Regions from separate parts of the Buttiauxella noackiae genome, predicted to be linked through region 1. Evidence: predicted binding sites of a transcription regulator. Region 1 holds the regulator's gene; the other holds the start of a gene.
The links. The regulator LexA, encoded in region 1, represses DNA repair genes until DNA is damaged. The targets are predictions, from matches to a motif close to TNCTGTATGTACATACAGNA.
Positions count from the first base shown of each region.

Region 2: a site for LexA is predicted at 3,515-3,534, ahead of rmuC (DNA recombination protein RmuC). Genes of this name have one in related genera too.

Region 1 covers NZ_JPRU01000001.1:1,842,490-1,853,483, reverse strand. Annotated here, with positions in the region: gene malK (maltose/maltodextrin ABC transporter ATP-binding protein MalK) at 1-364, shown strand, start outside; gene IX31_RS08365 (maltoporin) at 410-1,723, shown strand; gene malM (maltose operon protein MalM) at 1,871-2,812, shown strand; gene ubiC (chorismate lyase) at 3,176-3,685, shown strand; gene ubiA (4-hydroxybenzoate octaprenyltransferase) at 3,685-4,557, shown strand; gene plsB (glycerol-3-phosphate 1-O-acyltransferase PlsB) at 4,775-7,204, opposite strand; gene IX31_RS08340 (diacylglycerol kinase) at 7,331-7,699, shown strand; gene lexA (transcriptional repressor LexA) at 7,808-8,416, shown strand; gene dinF (MATE family efflux transporter DinF) at 8,491-9,822, shown strand; gene IX31_RS08325 (CsbD family protein) at 9,980-10,189, shown strand; gene zur (zinc uptake transcriptional repressor Zur) at 10,282-10,797, opposite strand; gene IX31_RS08315 (cupin domain-containing protein) at 10,903-10,994, shown strand, end outside.
Region 2 covers NZ_JPRU01000008.1:16,954-27,947, forward strand. Annotated here, with positions in the region: gene ubiB (ubiquinone biosynthesis regulatory protein kinase UbiB) at 1-575, opposite strand, end outside; gene ubiJ (ubiquinone biosynthesis protein UbiJ) at 572-1,177, opposite strand; gene ubiE (bifunctional demethylmenaquinone methyltransferase/2-methoxy-6-polyprenyl-1,4-benzoquinol methylase UbiE) at 1,191-1,946, opposite strand; gene rmuC (DNA recombination protein RmuC) at 2,037-3,470, opposite strand; gene udp (uridine phosphorylase) at 3,605-4,366, opposite strand; gene IX31_RS21215 (dienelactone hydrolase family protein) at 4,637-5,461, shown strand; gene IX31_RS21220 (cysteine hydrolase family protein) at 5,726-6,391, shown strand; gene IX31_RS21225 (oxamate carbamoyltransferase subunit AllH family protein) at 6,397-7,272, shown strand; gene fdrA (acyl-CoA synthetase FdrA) at 7,369-8,928, shown strand; gene IX31_RS21235 (YlbE family protein) at 8,925-10,346, shown strand; gene arcC (carbamate kinase) at 10,343-10,994, shown strand, end outside.

The DNA of each region.
Region 1 (10,994 bases):
AGCCATTGATCAGGTGCAGGTTGAATTACCGAACCGCCAACAAGTCTGGCTGCCTGTGGAAAGCAAAGAAGTCCAGGTTGGCGCCAATATGTCACTGGGTATTCGCCCGGAACATCTACTGCCAAGCGACATCGCTGACGTCACTCTTGAAGGCGAAGTACAGGTTGTCGAACAACTTGGTCATGAAACTCAGATTCACATCCAAATCCCCGCCATCCGTCAGAACCTGGTGTACCGCCAGAATGACGTGGTGTTGGTAAAAGAGGGTGCCACATTCGCTATTGGCTTGCCGCCAGAGCGTTGCCATCTGTTCCGAGAAGATGGCACCGCATGTCGTCGGCTGCATCAAGAGCCAGGTGTTTAAGCATTCCCATAAAAAAGAAAAGCAATGATCTCAGGAGATAGAACGATGATTACTCTGCGCAAACTCCCACTGGCAGTTGCCGTAGCAGCAGGCGTTATGTCTGTTCAGGCTCTGGCTGTGGATTTCCACGGTTATGCCCGTTCTGGTATCGGCTGGACCGGTAGCGGCGGTACACAAGAATGTTTCCAGGCAACGGGTGCACAGTCTAAATACCGTCTTGGTAACGAATGTGAAACCTATGCGGAATTAAAACTAGGCCAGGAAGTATGGAAAGAAGGCGATAAGAGCTTCTATTTCGATACTAACGTGGCTTACTCCGTAGCACAGGACAACGACTGGGAAGCAACCAGCCCGGCATTCCGTGAAGCTAACGTACAGGGTAAAAACCTGATTGATGCGCTGCCAGGTGCCAATATGTGGGCCGGTAAACGTTTCTATCAACGTCATGACGTTCACATGATCGACTTCTACTACTGGGATATTTCTGGTCCTGGTGCAGGTCTGGAAAACATTGATGTTGGCGTAGGTAAACTCTCGTTTGCTGCAACTCGTTCTTCTGAATCAGGCGGTTCTTCTACCTTCGCAGATGGCTTCGATCCATCTACCGGTTTGTCCTATAACAATAAAGTTCCAAACGACGTCTTCGACGTGCGTTGGGCTGGTATTGAAACCAACCCAGGCGGTACCCTGGAGCTGGGTGTCGATTACGGTCACACCAATATTCCTGACGACTATTATCTGCAACCAGGCGCTTCTAAAGATGGCTGGATGGGTACTCTTGAACATACCCAGAGCATGATGAAAGGCTACAACAAGTTTGTTCTGCAGTACGCAACAGACTCAATGACTTCGCAAGGTAAAGGCCAGGCGCAGGGCGGTAGTCTCAATAACGACGGTTATCTGTTCCGTGTTATCGACCATGGTGCAATTACCCTGGCAGACCAATGGGACCTGATGTACGTCGGTATGTACCAGAACCTGAACCTGGATGATAACCAGGGGACTGAGTGGTACACCATCGGTGTGCGTCCAATGTTCAAATGGACGCCAATCATGAGTACCTTGCTGGAAGTTGGCTACGACAACGTCAAATCCCAGGAAACGGGCGATCGTAACGGACAATACAAAATTACCCTGGCACAACAATGGCAGGCAGGCGACAGCATCTGGTCCCGTCCGGCACTGCGTGTCTTCGCAACCTACGCTAAGTGGGATGAGAAATGGGGCTACGCTAAAGACGGCAACGGTGATACTACTCGCTTCCAGATCAGCGACTCGTCCGGCAATAGCAACTTCTCTACCAGCCGTGGTGACAACGACGAGTGGACCTTCGGTGCTCAGATGGAAATCTGGTGGTAATACAGCATTAATCTGAAGTGAAGAAATGATGAGGAGTTTGCCACTGAACTCCTCATCATGATTACCCTCTATGCCAATGCCTGCTTCGATGGAAAGCGCTATTGCCTGGCTAACTTTCCACTGATTTCCCATTCGAGGTTTATAAAAATGAAAATGAAAAAAAGTCTCCTCGCACTCTGCCTTTCCGCAGGGTTGCTCGCCAGCGTACCTGCCGTAAGCCTGGCTGATGTGAATATCGTTCCACAGGATATTTCTACGGCGCCGAGCGTGCCGACATCTGAATTACAACAGTTGCAATGGACGCCTGTCGATCAATCAAAGACATTGACGACAACGCTTGCTACCAGTGGCCAAACCCTGAAGGCCGGGGATATTACTGGCCCGGTTGCAGCCTATAGCGTACCTGCCAATATTGGTGAGCTGACGATTACGCTAACCAGTGAAGTGAACAAAAACTCAGTATTTGCACCGAACGTGTTAGTTCTTGATCAGAATATGACGCCTGCTGCGTTTTTCCCGGCAAGTTACTTCACCTATCAGGAACCCGGCGTAATGTCGGCTGATCGCCTTGAAGGTACCCTGAAATTAACGCCAGCTCTGGGACAACAAAAACTCTATTTACTGGTCTTTACCACCAATAAAGACACCCAACAAACTACGACAATGATCGATCCGGCCAAAGCCTATGCGAAAGGCACGGGTAATGCGGTTCCGGATATTCCAGACCCAATTGCCCGCCATGGCACTGATGGGACTCTGAAGATTAAAGTTAAAACTTCTTCGGCATCAAGCGTACTGGTCGGCCCATTGTTTGGTTCCTCAGGCCCTGGACCGGTCACAGTCGGGAACACCGCAGCGCCAGCCGCAACTTATGTAGCACCTGCTGCGGTTGCAGCTCCGGCCCCAGCTCCTGCCGCGAAAAAAGAACCTGTACTTAGCGATACAGAGAGTTACTTCAACCAGGCTATCAAAGATGCAGTTGCGAAAGGTGATGTTGATAAAGCCCTTAAACTGTTGGATGAAGCCGAACGCCTGGGATCGACTAGCGCCCGTAAAACCTTTATCAGCAGTGTAAAAGGCAAGGGGTGATGGTTTCCCCGCAGTGCTGATGTTTGAAGTTTGGTGCGCATGTTTATGCGCACCTTTTTTTTCCTTCGTCATCCTTCGAGCTGAGTCTGCGTTGGCTGCACTCACAAACCCAGGTCACTTACTTGAGTAAGATCCCTGGGATAGATGAGCCTCATCGTGAGGCTCACCCTGCGGGCCAGCGCGCTGTTCAAATCTGTTCCCGACAGATTTGTTTTTCCCTTGCCGCCTTGATTCAAGTCGAATGATTTAGAAGGATTGATTTATCACTGCCCAGTATTGTTAAACCGATGTTGTGCTTTTGCCTGCCACCCTCTACCTATTCTGCGTTACAATGACTGCCGGTTTTGTTTCGGAGAAATTCCCATGTCTGACGCGCTTTCGCCACTGCGCGCCTTACGTTTTGAAGCTGCGATTCCAGAAGGGTTGAGTGCGTCACTCCTTGACTGGCTGTTGCTTGAAGACTCAATGACCAAACGTTTTGAGCAGTATTGTTCCAAAGTTACTGCCCGCATTGTGCGTGAAGGTTTTTTCGAATCACATGTCGTTCTTCCTGAAGCTGATATGTTGCCGGAGTCTGGCCGTTATTGGTTGCGCGAAGTTGTGCTTTGCGGTGACGATGAGCCCTGGCTTTTGGGGCGCACGGTGGTGCCTGAGTCAACCCTTGAAGGACCAGAGCTTGCTTTACAAAGGCTCGGAACCACGCCGCTTGGACGCTATCTGTTTAGTTCATCTTCCCTGACACGGGATTTTATTGAGATTGGCCGCAGTTCGGAGCTATGGGGGCGTCGTTCCCGCCTGAGATTAGCCGGAAAACCACTGGTGTTGACCGAGTTATTCCTTCCTGCATCTCCGTTGTATCGAGAGGAAAAATAATGGAGTGGAGTCTGAAACAGGGTAAATGGCAGGCGTATCAACGTCTGATGCGGCTTGATAAGCCGATTGGCTCGCTTTTGTTGTTATGGCCCACACTATGGGCGCTGTGGCTTGCGACACCGGGCGTGCCTCCGCTAACTATTTTATGCGTGTTTATAGCCGGAGTCTGGATGATGCGCGCTGCGGGTTGCGTGGTAAATGACTACGCTGACCGCAAATTTGATGGGCACGTGAAACGCACGGCGCACAGGCCATTGCCGAGCGGGGCGGTAAGCGAGAAAGAAGCACGTATCTTATTTGCGGTACTGGTAGTGCTCTCGTTTTTACTGGTACTGACGCTGAATACCATGACGATTTTATTATCGGTGGCGGGGTTAGCGCTGGCATGGGTTTACCCGTTTATGAAGCGCTACACTCATTTGCCGCAAGTGGTGCTAGGGGCCGCATTTGGCTGGTCAATACCGATGGCATTTGCCGCAGTGAGCGAGTCTGTTCCACTTAGTTGTTGGCTGATGTTTTTAACCAATATTTGCTGGGCTGTGGCTTATGACACGCAGTACGCAATGGTTGACCGCGATGATGATCTGAAAATCGGCATTAAATCCACAGCGATCTTATTTGGCCGCTACGACAACCTGATTATCGGTATTTTGCAGTTTACGGTGATGGTGTTGTTGGCGGTGATTGGCTGGTTAAACGGATTAGGTGGGGCGTTCTACTGGTCTATAGCGCTGGCGGGGATGCTCTTCGTCCATCAACAACGACTGACGGCGAATCGTGACCGCGATGCTTGTTTTAAAGCTTTTCTGAACAATAACTATGTGGGCCTGGTATTGTTTATCGGGTTGGTGTTGAGTTACATACACCTCTGATATATCTCCCATCGTCCTTCAGGTTGCAGGGGTTGGTTGCTCTCATTGACCCGAATCACTGACTGAGTAAGCTCATCGGGATTCATTCGATTGCCGCCTACCTGCATCTAGAATTCGCTTCGGTATAAGAAACTAAATGGCGGATGACACTTTGTTTATCCGCCCTACAAATAGAACCGTAGGGCTAATAAGCAATCGCGCCATCCGCCAGATTTTCTTACTCGGTCGCAGCCTGCGACGTCGCACTCTCAATCGTCAAACGCACATCCGGCATAATCAGCTCTGCCAGCATCTGGTAGACCTTCATGGTTTCGGTTGGCTCTGCATCTCCGGTATCGCTGATATAGCCTTCATCGCGCAAGGTGAGTACCAGCGAGGTGAACACGGCTTTATCAAAGAACTCCGGCGCGTTAATCCCATGTAATACCGACAAACGTTGGGCGACGGTGCGGCTTTCGCGCTCCAGCGTCCCACGGTTGATGGATGGATTCGCGCTCAGCAGCCAGAAAGTAATGGCGTAACGTTGCAGTGTTTCGCGCACGCCTGCGGCCAGGAGCTGCATGGTGCGGGAACGAGCCGGGTTAATCAGCACTTCATCGTCAGTCAGCGTAACCAGTTCCTGACGTACAAACTCGTTGAGCAGTACCTCAATTTCACCGGCAAGCTCAGCTTTTTCCCAACGCAGGAACAGCTCAGCCTTCAGCATTGGGTAGAGAAGCTCGACCTGACGCAGTAGCTCGCTACGAGAAATGTGGCGATGCTGCGTGATAATTGCAGCCAGCAGAGAAGGCAACACCAGCATATGCAGGATGTTGTTACGGTAGTAAGTCATCAGCACTGCCTGCTCACGCGGCAGAATGATGATGTCACCAATTGTATCTTTCTCTACTTCAAACTTATTCATCTGCAACGCGTGTTCGATTAGCGCTTCTGCAGGCTGATCTGGTGCGGTAGCGTCCGGTGAATAGGGCACATTACGCAACAGGCTCAGGTAGCAGTTGAGCTGTTCGGTTAGTTGTTCGCGAGTCAGTGAACGCTGGCGTGATGCCAGTAGCGCGGTACAACACAGGTTCATGGCGTTTGCCGCGCCTGCATTGTTAATACGCACCATCAGTTCGGCAGCAATTTCATTAACCGTTGGCGTTAACCATGCCGGGCGGATGGCTTCAATCGGGTCGATTGAATCACGCCACTCAGGCACTCGCTGGTTGAGGAATGTCATCAACGGCATTGGTTCGCCGAAGTTAACATAGCCCTGGCCGAGGTTACGCAGCTTGCTCAGCCCACGCACCATCTGCATGAAGCTCTCTTTTTCTTTGGTCGCACCGCGCAGTTCTTTCGCGTAAGTCCCCACTTCCATTACATGCTCGTAGCCAATGTAAATCGGCACCAATGTAATTGGACGAGTACCGCCGCGCAGCATGGCCTGAATGGTCATCGACAGCGTACCGGTTTTCGGGTCAAGCAAACGGCCGGTACGAGAACGGCCACCTTCCACAAAGTATTCAACGGAATATCCACGGCTGAACAGCTCACCAAGATATTCACGGAACACGGTGGAGTAGAGTTTGCTGCCCTTAAAGGTACGACGAATAAAGAACGCGCCCAGGCGGCGGAAGATCGGGCCTGCTGGCCAGAAATTCAGGTTGATACCCGCCGCAATGTGCGGAGGAACAAGCCCCTGGTGATAGAGCACGTAAGACAGAAGCATGTAGTCCATGTGGCTGCGGTGGCAGGGCACATAGACAATCTCATGGCCGTCATGAGCCAGTTGGCGCACACGCTCAGCGTTATGAACGTTAATGCCCTGGTACAAACGGTTCCACGTCAGACCTAACACACGGTCGGTTAGACGAACGGCTTCATAAGAGAAGTTCGCCGCAATCTCTTCCATTAAGGCAACAGCATTTTGCTGCGCTTTTTCATGGGAGATTTTCTTGCTGCGCGCTTCATCTTCTACTGCACGGGCAATAGCTTTTGAGGCCAGAAGCTTATTAAACAGATCCTGACGTACCGGCAGACGCGGGCCAACAGTCGCTAAACGCTGGCGAGCAAAGTGCATACGCGCCACGCGTGCCAGTTTTTGGGCGATTTTTTTGTCTGTACCGTGATCGGTTGCCATCTGGCGTAGCGAAACTGGTGCAGAGAAACGCACAAAGCTGTCGCGCCCAAGCCACGAGACTGCGAAAAATTTCTGAATGCCGTTAAGCATTTTCAATGGCGGATTAACTTCGCCTTTTTCGCGGCCCGGAGAGCGGCCAAACATCACCGATACCGGCACCATCTGCACATCCAGATTTGGATTGCTGCGGTGTAAGTCGAGATAATCATGGAACAGCTTGATCGACTCTTCTTTTGGCGTGTAATAGGTGAACACGCGCGGACCGCCATGGATAAAGACATAGCGCGGCAATACCGCACCGTCGATCTCTAACGGTTCGAGAGGGTCGGGCAAGTTGTGCGCGAGGCATTGTGCGCGCAGGGTTAATAAGTCCGCCTTTGAGTTATAAGGCAGAACGTACATTATTGGGCGTGTGGGATCTAAGCCCAGTTCGGCTTGTGGATCAGCCGGAATGGACTTGCTCTTTACCAGAACGCCTAATGGTAAATTAAGTAATTTGTAGTAGATTCTTGGCCAGCCTGACATAAACGATGTAAAGCCTCAGGTTAATGATGCAAATTCGCCGCAAGAATATCAGAATCTCACCCAGATTTCTGTGGCGTTATAATTTTGACAAGCATTGATGCAAATAATTTGAAAAGGTTTCCCAAAATGGCGAGCAGTACCACTGGACTTACCCGTATCATCAAAGCCGCAGGCTATTCCTGGAAAGGGCTTAAAGCTGCCTGGATCAATGAAGCAGCGTTCCGCCAGGAAGGCGTTTCTGCCGTTATCGCCATTGCCATCGCATGTTGGTTAGATGTCGATCCTATCACCCGTATTCTACTTATCGGTTCAGTCGTGTTGGTCATGATTGTTGAGATTCTCAATAGCGCTATTGAGGCCCTTGTCGACCGTGTTGGCACTGATTATCACGAGCTTTCAGGACGCGCCAAAGATATGGGCTCGGCCGCTGTATTAATCGCAATTATCCTCGCGGTAATTACCTGGGTCACGCTGCTTTGGTCGCATTTGCGGTGATCTTTCCAGAATAGTTAAGTGCCTGGTTTTTTGCTTAATTTATGGTTCCAAATTGACCTTTGACTGTATATACTCACAGCATAACTGTATAAACACCCAGGGGGCGGAATGAAAGCGTTAACTACCAGGCAGCAAGAGGTGTTTGATCTTATTCGGGATCATATCAGCCAGACCGGCATGCCACCGACTCGTGCCGAGATTGCTCAACGTCTGGGGTTCCGTTCTCCGAACGCCGCTGAAGAGCATTTAAAAGCACTTGCCCGTAAAGGTGTGCTTGAGATTGTTTCTGGTGCCTCACGCGGCATCCGTTTGCTGGTGGAAGAAGTCTCCGGTATTCCGCTGGTTGGGCGTGTTGCTGCAGGTGAGCCACTCCTGGCACAGCAACACATCGAAGGCCATTATCAGGTCGACCCATCACTGTTTAAACCGAATGCTGACTTTTTGCTGCGCGTCAGCGGTATGTCGATGAAAGACATCGGCATTATGGATGGCGATCTGCTTGCGGTTCATAAAACACAGGATGTGCGTAATGGCCAGGTTGTTGTCGCGCGTATCGACGATGAAGTTACCGTTAAACGTCTAAAACAACAGGGCAATACCGTTCATTTGCTGCCAGAAAACAGTGAGTTTGAACCGATTGTAGTTGACCTGCGTGAGCATAACTTCTCTATTGAAGGGCTGGCTGTTGGGGTTATTCGCAACGGCGACTGGCTGTAAAATCTCTTCAGGTGATGCGCATTTAGAGTGCGCATCACCGTCTTAATTCTCTTTGATCTCCTTCAGGAGAGGTCATGCAATTATTCTCCACGGCGGATCGTGCGCTCTGGCGCCTCGCTTTACCCATGATTTTCTCCAACATTACCGTCCCGCTGCTTGGCCTTGTCGATACGGCTGTTATTGGTCATCTGGATAGCCCTGTTTATCTGGGCGGTGTTGCCATTGGTGCGACAGCAACCAGCTTCCTGTTTATGTTGCTGCTGTTTTTGCGAATGAGTACCACAGGGTTAACTGCGCAGGCTTTTGGAGCCAATAATCCCTCAGCGTTAGCTCGTGCACTAGTGCAGCCATTATTACTGGCACTAGGGGCTGGGGTGGCAATTGTCTTACTGCGTGATCCCCTCATTTCACTCGCTTTACAAATTGTCGGCGGCAATCAGGATGTGCTCGTACAAGCGCAACGCTTTCTTGAAATCCGCTGGCTGAGTGCGCCAGCCTCGCTTGCAAACCTCGTTTTACTGGGATGGTTGTTAGGTGTTCAGTACGCGCGAGCTCCGGTTATCTTGCTGGTTGTCGGCAATGTCCTGAATATCGTACTGGATGTGTGGCTGGTGATGGGGTTGCATATGGATGTTCAGGGGGCGGCGCTTGCGACTGTCACTGCTGAATACGCGACATTTATCATCGGATTGCTGATGGTGAAAAAGGTGATGGGGTTACGGGGTATCAGCTTTGAGATGCTCAAAAACTCGTGGCGTGGCAATGTTCGCCGCTTGCTGGCGCTCAATCGGGACATCATGTTGCGCTCGCTGCTGCTACAGGTTTGTTTCGCCTCAGTGACTATATTCGGTGCGCGCCTGGGCAGCGAAATCGTAGCCGTCAATGCGGTGTTGATGACGCTTCTGACGTTTACCGCTTATGCGCTTGATGGTTTTGCCTATGCCGTCGAAGCCCATTCCGGGCAAGCCTATGGTGCAAAAAATCGCGGTCAATTACTCGAGGTCTGGGGTGCGGCTTGTCGCCAGGCGGGTTTGGTCGCGCTGATGTTTGCCCTTGTGTATGCCCTGTTTGGTGAGCAAATTGTTTCTCTTCTGACGTCCATTCCCCAATTACAGCTCCAGGCCGATCGCTATCTCCACTGGCAGATTGTGTTACCCGTAGTCGGTGTCTGGTGCTACTTGCTGGATGGGATGTTTATTGGCGCGACAAGAGGCGCTGAGATGCGAAATAGCATGGCGGTTGCCGCTCTGGGTTTCGGGCTAACGCTCTTCACGGTTCCATATTTAGGCAATCACGGCTTGTGGCTATCCATCGCGGTGTTTCTGGCACTACGAGGCTTGTCTTTGGGGTGGATTTGGCGTCGCCACTGGCGGCAAAATAGTTGGTTTACCAATGTACAAATTTAAGCCATGTGGTTAAAGATTCTTAGTTTTATCCATACTGCCATATCCTTGGCTACAATTATTATCACGTCCAGCAGATAGTGGGTGTTAGTCGAACGGCAACACAATGGACGTTGGTAATTATTTAGCAGTTCTTAACCGATACGATGAGGATATTAATATGAATAAAGACGAAATCGGCGGTAACTGGAAACAGTTCAAAGGCACAGTAAAAGAGAAATGGGGCAAGCTGACTGATGATGATATGACTGTCATCGAAGGCAAACGCGATCAGCTAGTCGGTAAAATCCAGGAACGCTATGGATACCAGAAGGATCAGGCAGAGAAAGAAGTCGGTGAGTGGGAAACACATAACAAGTACCGCTGGTAATCAGCAACTCTCAGATGTGTGAAATCTCATAGGCTACCCGCCCAGGTACATGGAGGTACCGTTCCTTTCCCTTCCTTTCAAATCAACGCTGTTTAGCGCGACTTTTTCTTCGATTGAATTGAGTGATCATGCCCGCAAGCATCAGGATGGCTACAAGCTTCTACTTCTGCACACGCGCTGCATAAACCATGTGCCTCAATAACATTATGATGCAAAGCAAATCCTAGTTGGGCAGCCAGTTGGTGCATGATATCTTCCACACCTTCCGCACTACGTTCCTTCACCGCACCACATCGGTCACAAATAAACATTGCAGATGAGTGAATTGGCTGATCGATAAGATTGCACAACACATAGCTGTTGGTGGACTCTACACGGTGTATAAAACCTTGTTCGAGCAGAAAATCGAGTGCACGATACACTGTCGGAGGTTTAGCTTGCGGTTCGCTGGCACGCAGTAAATCCAGCAAATCATAAGCACTGATAGCACCAGCTTGCTGAGTCAGCAAACGCAATACTTCAAGACGTTGTGGTGTCAGGCGCACATTACGCAGCTCGCATAGTTTTTCAGCCTGCGCTAACACGTTTTGTGAAGTCGTGATGTCCATCAGTATTCCCCCGTAGATTAGCCCTACACTTTATCACAACGCACAAAAAACGCCGAGTGGTGCGCTTAGCCACAACCTTTTGAGATGACTATCCCGGAGTTTGTTATGAATAAACCTGATTGCATTCGCCACTGGAAGGAAATAGAAGGTGACGATGATTCGACTTATCCAGACAGTGCAGAACGGTTTTCTATTGG
Region 2 (10,994 bases), on a different contig from region 1:
ACTTCAAGCGGGCGCAAACGGCGGCCATCAGGCAGCAAACGCGGCACCCATCGTGCGAGACGATAGATGAGTTTCATATCCGCTTTGATGATCGGCAGAATATCCGGACGAATAACTTTGATAACCACTTCTCGCCCATTCTCTTTCAGACGAGCGGTATGGACCTGTGCAATGGAAGCTGACGCGAGCGGCTTGATTTCAAAATCGTCAAACCAGGCTTCTACAGGAAGCCCTCCCATCGCTTGTTCGATTTGTTTTTTAGCTAATGCTCCGTCAAACGGTGCAACGCGATCCTGCAACATAGCCAGTTGATCGGCAATTTGCGGCGGGAACAAGTCACGACGTGTAGAAAGCATCTGCCCAAACTTGATCCACACCGGGCCAAGCTCTTGTAAAGCCAGACGTAAACGCTCACCCAGAAGTTTTTCTTTATGGCGGTTTGGCATCCAGAACAGCATACGCCGCCAGATACGTAATGGCAGTGTAATGCGGACACGAGGTATCAGTTCATCCAGACCATAACTAAGAAAAGTGCGGACAATGAAATAGAGGCGACGAATTTCTCCAGGCGTCATTTGTTCTCCAGTTTGTTCAGTCGCGCGATGAGTGCGTCAACATTCCTTTCGACTGCTGCCGTTTCCTCAGCAAACCATGCAACCTCAAGCGATCCCGGTGCCATTTTCCACTCTTCCGTAATGGCTTCTGACAGGTATTGCTGATTACGAGTAAATCCTTTTTTGAATAACTTACCGCCACCACGGATAACCTTGCTGATACCTTCGGCGGCAATATCGCCAATATACGGAGCTAACAGTTCGGCTGGGTCAAATTCGGCAAGATCCGTCAAAGCAACCCAATTCTGGACCACCTGAAGATCGCCTTGTACTTCCAATTCACCGCTGCGAATTAGCGCAGTAAGCTGCTGCCTGTCGCGTAGTTTTGGCAAGGTGCTAAGCCCTGTGATCACCAGGCAATCGGCTTCGCCTTCCCACTGGGCTAAGACATCAATTTGCTGTTCGCTAAAGACCAAAACGATAGGCGATGAAAACTCTTTGAGTTCAAGACGCAACACCTTACCCACTAAGCGCTGACGTGCCGCTTTCAGTCCCCGATCGCGCCAGAGAAAAGTATTAAGGATATTTTCAATTCCGGCAGTCATTAGCGGCGTAAAAGGCATCACGAACTCCCTGTCAGAATTTATAGCCACGGTGCAGAGCAACTACGCCAGCGGTCAGGTTGAAATAGGTGGTATTTTCAAAGCCAGTATCTTCCATCATCGCTTTCAATGTTTCTTGATCAGGATGCATGCGAATAGACTCAGCCAGGTAGCGGTAGCTTTCTGCATCCTGCGCAACAATTTCACCGATACGCGGTAAAATGTGGAAGGAGTATGCATCGTAAGCTTTGCTCAGTGGTTCGATAATTGGTTTGGAGAATTCCAGCACCAGCAGGCGGCCACCTGGTTTTAACACGCGGTACATCGAACGCAGTGCTTTCTCTTTGTCTGTCACATTACGCAGGCCGAAAGAGATAGTGATGCAATCAAAAAAGTTATCCGGGAATGGCAAAGCTTCAGCGTTAGCCTGAACATAGTTCACGTTGCCAACCACACCGATGTTGCGTAGTTTTTCACGGCCCATTTTCAGCATGGAATCGTTGATATCCGCAAGAACCACTTCGCCTGTTTCGCCAACCAGACGGGAAAACTTCGCGGTCAAATCGCCAGTCCCGCCGGCCAAATCCAGTACACGCTGACCACGGCGAACACCACTGCAATCAATGGTAAAACGCTTCCAGATACGATGGATGCCGAATGACATCAGGTCATTCATCACGTCGTATTTTGCCGCTACAGAATGGAACACATGAGCGACCATATCGGCCTTTTGTTCCTTCGCTACAGTGCGGAAGCCAAAGTGTGTTGTTTCCTGGGATTCTTCAACCATCTCGATGCCTGCTTATCCAAAAAATGTTTGTGAAGTGTAACAGAATGAGGCCTAAAGCCCTATGCTTCAAGCCGCGAGCTTAGGCAGCGCTTAACGCTCACCTACGATGCGTCGATCTTCTAAACTGTTTTCTGCGTTGTTTTCTTCGTCGTTTTCATACTCATGGCGCTCGGTGTTATCGCCGTCTTCAAGTCTGGCCTGCTCGACTAAATCTGGATTAATCTCACGTTTAACCTCAACACCAAGGCCACGAAATGCATCGGCCTGGAGCAGAATATTTCCGCGTCCGGTAGCGAGTTTTTTCATAGCCTGCCGGTAGTTATCCTGCGCTTTATCCAGGCTTTGACCAATTGCCGACATATCATCAACAAAGAGGCGCATTTTGTCATACAGGCGGCTGGCGCGTTCGGCAATTTGTTGCGCATTCCGGCTTTGGTGCTCGTAACGCCACAAATTGGCAACTGTTCGTAGCGCCACCAGCAAAGTGGTCGGGCTAACCAGCATGATGTTATTTTTGAGGGCTTCGCTGATCAGTTCCGGCTGGCGATCGATAGCCAGTAAAAATGCAGGCTCTACAGGAATAAACATCAGCACATAATCCAGTGAACGTAGCCCAGGCAACTGTTGGTAATCTTTACGGCCAAGCATGCGGATATGGTTACGTACCGCAGCAATGTGTTCGTTGAGTGCGCTTTCACGAGTTAATTCGTCGTCACCATTGTAGTAACGCTCATAGGCCACCAGCGTCATCTTGGCGTCGATCACCACGTCTTTACCTTGCGGCAAACGCACGATCACATCAGGCTGCATGCGGCTATTATTTTCTAGCTGAATATTCACCTGGGTTTCGTATTCATAACCTTCGCGTAAACCGGATGCCTCCAGAACACGCGTTAATACAACTTCACCCCAGTTGCCCTGCGTTTTATTGTCCCCTTTCAGCGCTTTAGTAAGGTTCAGCGCCTCTTGCGCCATTTGAGCATTAAGCTGCTGAAGGTTACGAATTTCGTGGGTTAGCGTGTGGCGCTCGCGAGCTTCCTGCCCAAAACTTTCCTGAACCTGGCGGCGAAAGCCATCCAGTTGTTCACGCAAAGGGGAAAGTAAGCCGTTCAGACTCTGGCGGTTTTGTTCTTCAACTTTGCGGCCACTTTGCTCAAAAATACGGTTGGCGAGGTTTTCAAACTGTTCGCTCAGGCGCTGTTCACTATTGAGCATCTGACGATGTTTATCATCGGCATTAAGGCGGGTTTGTTCCAGAAGCGTGGAGAGTTCGCGGATATCTGCTTCCTGGGCACTGTTAATTTCAAGCTGAGTACGCAATTCACGGTTGAGTTGCTCGCACTCATCCTTCCAGTGCTGATTTTGCTGTAACTCCTGCCGGGCGGCAGTCAATTCGCCGTAGATTTCTCGTTGTTCTTCATGCAGTGCGGATTGCCGCTGTGCTGCCCGCAAACTTGCCAGCAGCCAGCCAGTCAGAACACCAACCAGCGCAATACCGAGCCCGAATAAAATAGAAATATCCACAGTCACTCCCACAAGCCATGCCAGACACCAGCAAAATAAAATTGTGCTGTATAAATGTCCAGATGAAAAGGAGTTTACTGCGAGGCATTACGCAAAGCATAAAAATAAGCCGGCTTGCGCCGGCTTTAGCGGAATTAGATTAGGCGACGAGCTGCTTCTACAACGATTTTCACTGCGTGGCTTTCGGTTTTCTTCATCGTTTCAGCGTTAGGAATTTCTTGCTGAGTACGGTTCACAATCACGCCTGCAACCATACCCGCACGCAACCCCTGACTTGCACACATGGTCAGAAGTGTCGCGGATTCCATTTCGTAGTTCATCACGCCCATCTGCTGCCACTCTTCCATGGAGCCTTTGTAGCGGTTAACTACGCGTCCTGAGAAGGTGTCGTAACGCTCCTGGCCTGGGTAGAAGGTATCGGAAGATGCGGTCACACCAATGTGTGTGGTCGCGCCGATAGATTTCGCGGCTTCAACCAGTGCGGTAGTACAGGCGAAGTCAGCAACGGCTGGATATTCCATTGGTGCAAAGTGCAAGCTGGCACCATCAAGGCGCACAGAAGCCGTTGTCACCAGAACATCACCAACATTGATATGTGGCTGGATGGCACCGGTCGTCCCGATACGCAGGAAAGTACGAATCCCCAGCTGTGCCAGCTCTTCAACCGCGATAGAGGTTGATGGACCACCGATACCGGTGGAACAGACGATAACTGGCTTGCCATCTAACTCAGCACGCCAGGTAGTAAATTCACGGTGGGCAGCCAATTTGACCGGCTTGTCCATCAGCACAGCGATTTTTTCAACTCGCTCTGGATCGCCCGGGACGATGGCAAGTGTTGCCCCTTGCAGATCGCTTTTAGTGAGGCCGAGGTGAAAAACATCAGACTTGGACATAACAGACTCCTGCGTTGAATAGGTTGGCTTACATTGCTATGGGGGTACTGTACAGAACCCCCGCAAAGAATTTCGTGACGCATTTCACTTTGAATCAAACAAGTTACATTATTTTCAACTGCAATAGTGATGAAAATCACATTTAAAGGGGTGGCGTTCATCGTTCTGATATTGAGATGAGAGCAACCAAACAATCCACCAGCAACTCGAAGAATAACGGGGAAAAGCTATAGTTATCGCAATGCGCTATTTCTGGTAAGGAGAATGCCAATGAAAGAAGAACATATAGATAAATCACCGGGCGGGCATTTTGCGCCAGCGGCCTCCCCTCTTGCTTCAACCGCATTGCATACCCCAGATGATGCTATTCATGCAGGGGAAACCTCAATTCCTACGCAGGGCGAAAACATGCCTGCTTATCACGCCAGGCCAAAAGATGCTGCTGGCCCCTTACCCATCGTGATTGTAGTGCAGGAAATTTTCGGCGTGCATGAGCATATTCGCGATGTCTGCCGTCGCCTGGCGCTGGAAGGATACCTGGCAATCGCGCCAGAGCTCTATTTCCGCCAGGGTGATCCTAATGATTATGCCGATATCCCTACCTTGTTCAGCGAGCTGGTTTCAAAAGTGCCCGATGCACAGGTGCTAGCGGATCTGGATCACGTCGCCAATTGGGCGGCAAGAAACGGTGGTGATGCACATCGTTTGATGATGACGGGGTTTTGTTGGGGTGGCCGAATAACCTGGCTGTATGCCGCACATAATCCGCAGTTGAAATCGGCCGTGGCCTGGTATGGCAAATTAGTGGGCGAAAAGACATTAAATTCTCCGCATCACCCTGTAGACATTGCAGTCAATTTGAATGCGCCAGTGCTTGGGCTTTATGGCGGGCAGGATACGGGCATTGCGCAGGATACTGTGGAAACCATGCGCCATGCGTTGCGTGCTGCTAATGCCAACGCAGAAATCATCGTTTACCCGGAAGCTGGACATGCTTTTAATGCCGACTACCGCCCGAGCTATCATGCAGATTCAGCCAAAGATGGATGGCAACGGATGTTAGCGTGGTTTGAGCGCTATGGTGCAAGCAAGTAACCCTTTTAACTCAAAGCCCGTCAGGCTCACATTATTGCGACAATTTTTTAGTGCCTGGCGGGCTTTTACATCAACTTTTTTGCAGTTGCCCGCCCACAATTTGACCCCTCTCACAATTCATCTCCAGCACTTGTTAATCAATTTCGTTAATGCAAATTATTCGTTGCACCCACGGAAACTATTTCGCTGTTTTAAGCAGCACATCTTCTGAATACTCGTCTACAGACAATGTAATTATTCACCTGGTGAACTGGAGATTTTAAGATGACTCATGCTTTTGAAGCTCAACCTTTTGCTCTGCCCTTTGATCGAAAAACAACCGCGCTGGTGATGATTGATATGCAGCGTGATTTCGTGGAAGCCGGTGGTTTTGGCGAAGCGTTAGGTAATGATGTTTCACTGGTTCGCAGTGCGATTGAACCGTGTAAACACGTACTGGAAGTGGCGCGAAACAAAGATCTGTTGGTTATCCACACTCGTGAAGGCCATCGCCCGGATTTGACCGATTGCCCACCAGCCAAACTCACTCGCGGCGGTAAGACTTTTATCGGCGAACCAGGCCCAATGGGCCGCACATTGGTACGTGGCGAAGCCGGGCACGACATCATTCCTGAACTGTATCCCGTTGCCGGTGAGCCAATCATCGACAAACCGGGTAAAGGTGCGTTCTACCAGACTGATTTGCACCTGATTCTGCAAAACAACGGCATCAAAACGCTGATTGTGTGCGGCGTAACGACCGAAGTTTGCGTGAACACCACGGTGCGTGAAGCGAACGATCGCGGCTACGAGTGCATCATTCCAGAAGACTGCGTAGGTTCTTACTTCCCTGAATTCCAAAAATACGCGCTGGAGATGATCAAAGCCCAGGGCGCGATCTTTGGCTGGGTCAGCAACGCCGATGCCATCATCAAAGGTCTGAAAGGCTAAGCAACATGGCTATCGTCACGCATGCAGCCGTATCCATTGGGTATCTCGCTGCCACACGGTTACCGAAGAATGCGCATGTTCATAGCTGTTTTGCGCACGCTTTAAACCTTATCGCTGACGATGGCTATCTTTTCACGCTTTTAGATGCAGAATTTTACCAGAACTTACCCGATGCCGTGTGTGTGGATTTACCCCACAACTGGGACTGGCGACAACAGGCAAACCAGGGTGAAGCCGTTCAACTGACAGCGGAACACATTCAGTCGCTGCATTGGCAGGTGAAGTTAAGTGAAGCGGTAGTCTGGCAACCCAGGCTTAGCGGCAAGTCGTTAAGCCTGAACGCGCTGCCAGAGGCTTTGCAGCACTACGAAACGCTGGCCTCGCAATTGCTGCTCTACTGCCTGGAACACCGGGTGGAAAGCGATCTGTTTTGGGCCTCCGCTCCGGTGAGCCAAGACGAAAGTAGGCTGCGACTGATACCACAGGAACAACCTGAGTCGCTCGAAAACCAGGTCGTGAAGCTTATCGGCTATGGCAAAGGTTTAACGCCGGATGGCGATGACTATCTGTTGGGTTATCTGGCAGCCCTTAGTCCCTGGAAACTCACGCCAGAACTACAGACGCACCAGAAGCGGATGCAATCGCTGATAGCGCAGCACCTGACGCGAACCACGGACATCAGCCGTCACTATCTCAGCCGGGCTTTGGAAGGTCATTTTTCACAGCCCGTTTGCGCGTTGCAGGAACAACTCACCTCACAGGCGCAGACTATGGCGGTTGTCCACGCTGCCGAACAGGTTATGCAGTTTGGCGCCTCATCAGGCGTGGATTGTCTCGCCGGAATGCTGCACGGGTTGCGTAACTTAAAAGCCACGCTCTGACATTACAAAATCCCCCCCTGTAGAGCCACAGAAACTCTGCACGGGATCGCTTTGCCCGAATTTCACGATTGGGCAGTAAGAAACAGGCATAAACCGATGAAAGTAGATTATAAAGTTTTCAAAAATCTCTATCAGGATTCCGTCTCCCTGATGCAGATTTCAGCCCAAATCAGCAAGTTACCCGGCATTCAGCAGGCATCCGTCGTAATGGGCACCGCCACCAACCTCGAACAACTGCATGACGTCGGGCTTGGGGACAACATCAGCGCCGGGCCGAACGACCTGATCATTGCAGTGATGGGCGAAGAAGACGCCTGCCAGGAAGCGCTGGCTCTGGCCCATGAACGCCTGAACAGCAAACCTGCACAAGACAATAACGACGGTGTACGCACGCCAGATTTGGTCAGCATGGAGATGGCGCTGGAAAAAGAGCCGCAGGCGAATCTGGCGCTGATTTCCGTTCCAGGCGATTACGCCGCCGCCGAAGCCATGAAAGCGCTGAACCTCGGCATGAACGTGATGATGTTCAGCGATAACGTCAGCGTCGCGCAGGAAAAAGCGATTAAAGTCCACGCCCGCGAACGCAACCTGATTGTGATGGGTCCGGACTGTGGCACCGCCATTGTTAACGGTATTCCACTCGGCTTTGCCAACGTCGTGAATCGTGGTGCGATTGGTGTTGTCGGCGCATCCGGCACTGGTGTGCAGGAAGTCACCTGCCGTATCGACCAGCTTGGCGCGGGTATTTCCCAGGCACTCGGTACCGGCGGCCACGATTTAAGCGAGGAAATCGGCGGCATTTCTATGTTGTTCGGCCTGCAAGCACTGGCAGAAGATGAAGCGACAAAAGTGATCGTGTTAATCTCCAAGCCACCTTCAAAAGCCGTAGCTGAACGTATTCTGGAACAGGCTCAGGCGGCAGGTAAACCGGTAGTTGTTAACTTCCTCGGAGCCAACCCAGAAGATATTACCCGCCCTAACGTTACCGCTGCGTGCACCCTCGCCAGCGCAGCCGACCTTGCCTTCGCGCTGCTGAATAAAACGCCCCTGGCTCAGCACGCCTTGCAGCCAGATGCCGTACAAATCGCCGCACTGGAAAAAGCCTGCCTTCCATTGCCTGCGACTCGCCAGTTGATTCGCGGTGTATTTGCTGGCGGCACCTTCTGTTACGAAGCGCAACTTCTTTGCCAACAGCACGGCTTTACAGCTTCGTCCAACACACCTGTTTCTGGCAACAGCAAACTGGCCTACATCTGGAAGAGCGCGGGACATACGCTGATCGACATGGGTGACGACGATTTTACCCGTGGCAAACCGCACCCGATGATCGATCCAACGCTGCGTAACCAGCGTCTGCTTGCAGAACTCAACGATCCGCAAACCGCCGTTGTACTGTTTGACCTGGTGCTGGGCTATGGCGCAGCCGAAGAACCCGCCGCCGAATTGCTGGAGTTGCTGGCAAAAATCGACAAAGCCCACGCTCCGCTGCTGATCGCTCATGTTTGTGGCACCCAGGCAGACCCGCAACAGCGCAGTCGCCAGATTGATGCCCTGCGCGCGGCTGGCGTCATCGTTGCCGATTGCAACGCACAGGCCGCCACCTGGGCGAGTATCGCTGCACAGATTCAGGTTAAGAAAAACGGAGTATCCGCATGAACACCTTATTTAATCAGCCGCTGAAAGTGGTCAATGCGGGGCTTGCGGGCTTCGCCAACAATATTCAGAAAGTGGGTGGCGAAGCCATCGCGCTGAGCTGGCAGCCCCCTGCGTTGGGGAATATCGACGCCGGTTTAGATCTGGCGGATTTACTGCGCCACCCACTCGTTGAGCAAGCCAACCAGGTGGCGATGGAGCGTTACCTGAACGCCCAGCCGGTGCTGGTTGACGTGATGATGGCCGATGAAGCCATTCCGGCGATGGCCGAACGCAAACTGATTCTGCACTCTGGCCCGCCGATTAGCTGGGAAAATATGTGCGGCCCGGTTAAAGGCGCGATTGTCGGCGCGATCCTGTTTGAAGGCTGGGCCACCAGACATGAAGAGGCCGAACTGCTCGCCAAAAGCGGCAATATAGATCTTGAGCCATGCCACCACTACAACGCCGTCGGCCCAATGGCGGGGATTATCAGCCCGTCCATGCCGCTGTGGGTGATTGAAAACAAAACAAACAGCCAGCGTGCGTTCTGTAACTTCAACGAAGGGCTGGGCAAAGTTTTACGCTTTGGCGCGAATAACGACGAAGTGTTGCAACGTCTGCACTGGATGCGCAACGAACTGGCTCCGGCGCTGAAAGTGGCGGTACGTCATATCGGCGAGCTGGAATTAAAACCGCTGATGGCACAAGCGCTGCACATGGGCGACGAAGTGCACAACCGCAACGCTGCTGCCACAGGCTTGCTGATCAAACGTCTGGTGCCTGCTCTGCTGGCCAGCAATCTGCCGCTGGAAGTCATGCAACGCGTGGTGGCGTTTATCACCGGCAACGACCATTTCTTCCTTAATCTTTCGATGGCGGCCTGTAAAGCGATGATGGACGCCGCCGCTGGCGTACCGTTCAGCTCAATGGTTACGGTCATGGCGCGCAACGGCGTGAATTTTGGGATCCGCTTATCCGGCACGGGCGACCAGTGGTTCCAGGCTCCGGCGAACCCGGTTGAAGGCCTGTTCTTCCCAGGCTACGGCGTGGACGACGCTGCGGCGGATTTGGGCGACAGTGCAATCACCGAAACCGCAGGCGTCGGCGGCTTCGCTATGGCCTCTTCTCCGGCAATCGTGAAATTCGTGGGCGGCACCCCTGCTGATGCTACCAATAACAGCCGCCGTATGCAGTTCATCACGCTTGGCTCAAACCCGGCGTTTACTCTGCCAGCGCTGAACTTCGCACCAACGGCGGCGGGCATCGACGCACGCAAAGTGGCTGACCGCGGCATTCTGCCGGTCATTAACACCGGTATCGCCCACAAACAGGCAGGCGTAGGCCAGATTGGCGCGGGGATCACCACCGCACCGATGTCCTGTTTTGTAGATGCCATTGAAGCGCTGGCGCAGGCCGTTTCCCAGGGAGAGAAAAAATGAGCAAACCTTTAGCTGTTGTCGCCGTAGGCGGCAACGCACTTATCCAGGATGAGCAGCACAACAGCATTCCCGATCAGTACGAAGCGGTAATGGAAAGCGTGAAGCACATCACCGATATGGTCGAAGCCGGATGGGATCTGGTGCTCACCCACGGTAACGGCCCGCAGGTCGGCTTTATTCTGCGCCGCTCCGAACTTGCCAGTGCGGAAGTCGCTCCGGTACCGCTGGACTATGCCGTGGGCGATACCCAGGGCGCAATCGGCTACATGTTCCAGAAAGCGTTGCACAACGAACTGGCGCGCCGTGGCATTTCAAAACCCGTTGTCACTCTCGTAACTCAAACGCTGGTGAATCAAAACGACCACGCTTTCGCTAATCCGAACAAACCCGTTGGCGCGTTTATGGACGAGCAAACCGCCGTTCAGCGCCAGCAGGAACTCGGCTGGACGATGATGGAAGACGCGGGTCGCGGCTGGCGTCGTACCGTACCGTCACCGGCTCCGCTCGAAATCATCGAACGCGACACCATCGCAAGCCTGGTTAAGCAGGGTTATATCGTTATCGCCTGCGGCGGCGGCGGTATTCCGGTGGTTCGCGATGAACAGCATCAACTGAAAGGCGTTGAAGCGGTGATCGATAAAGATCTGG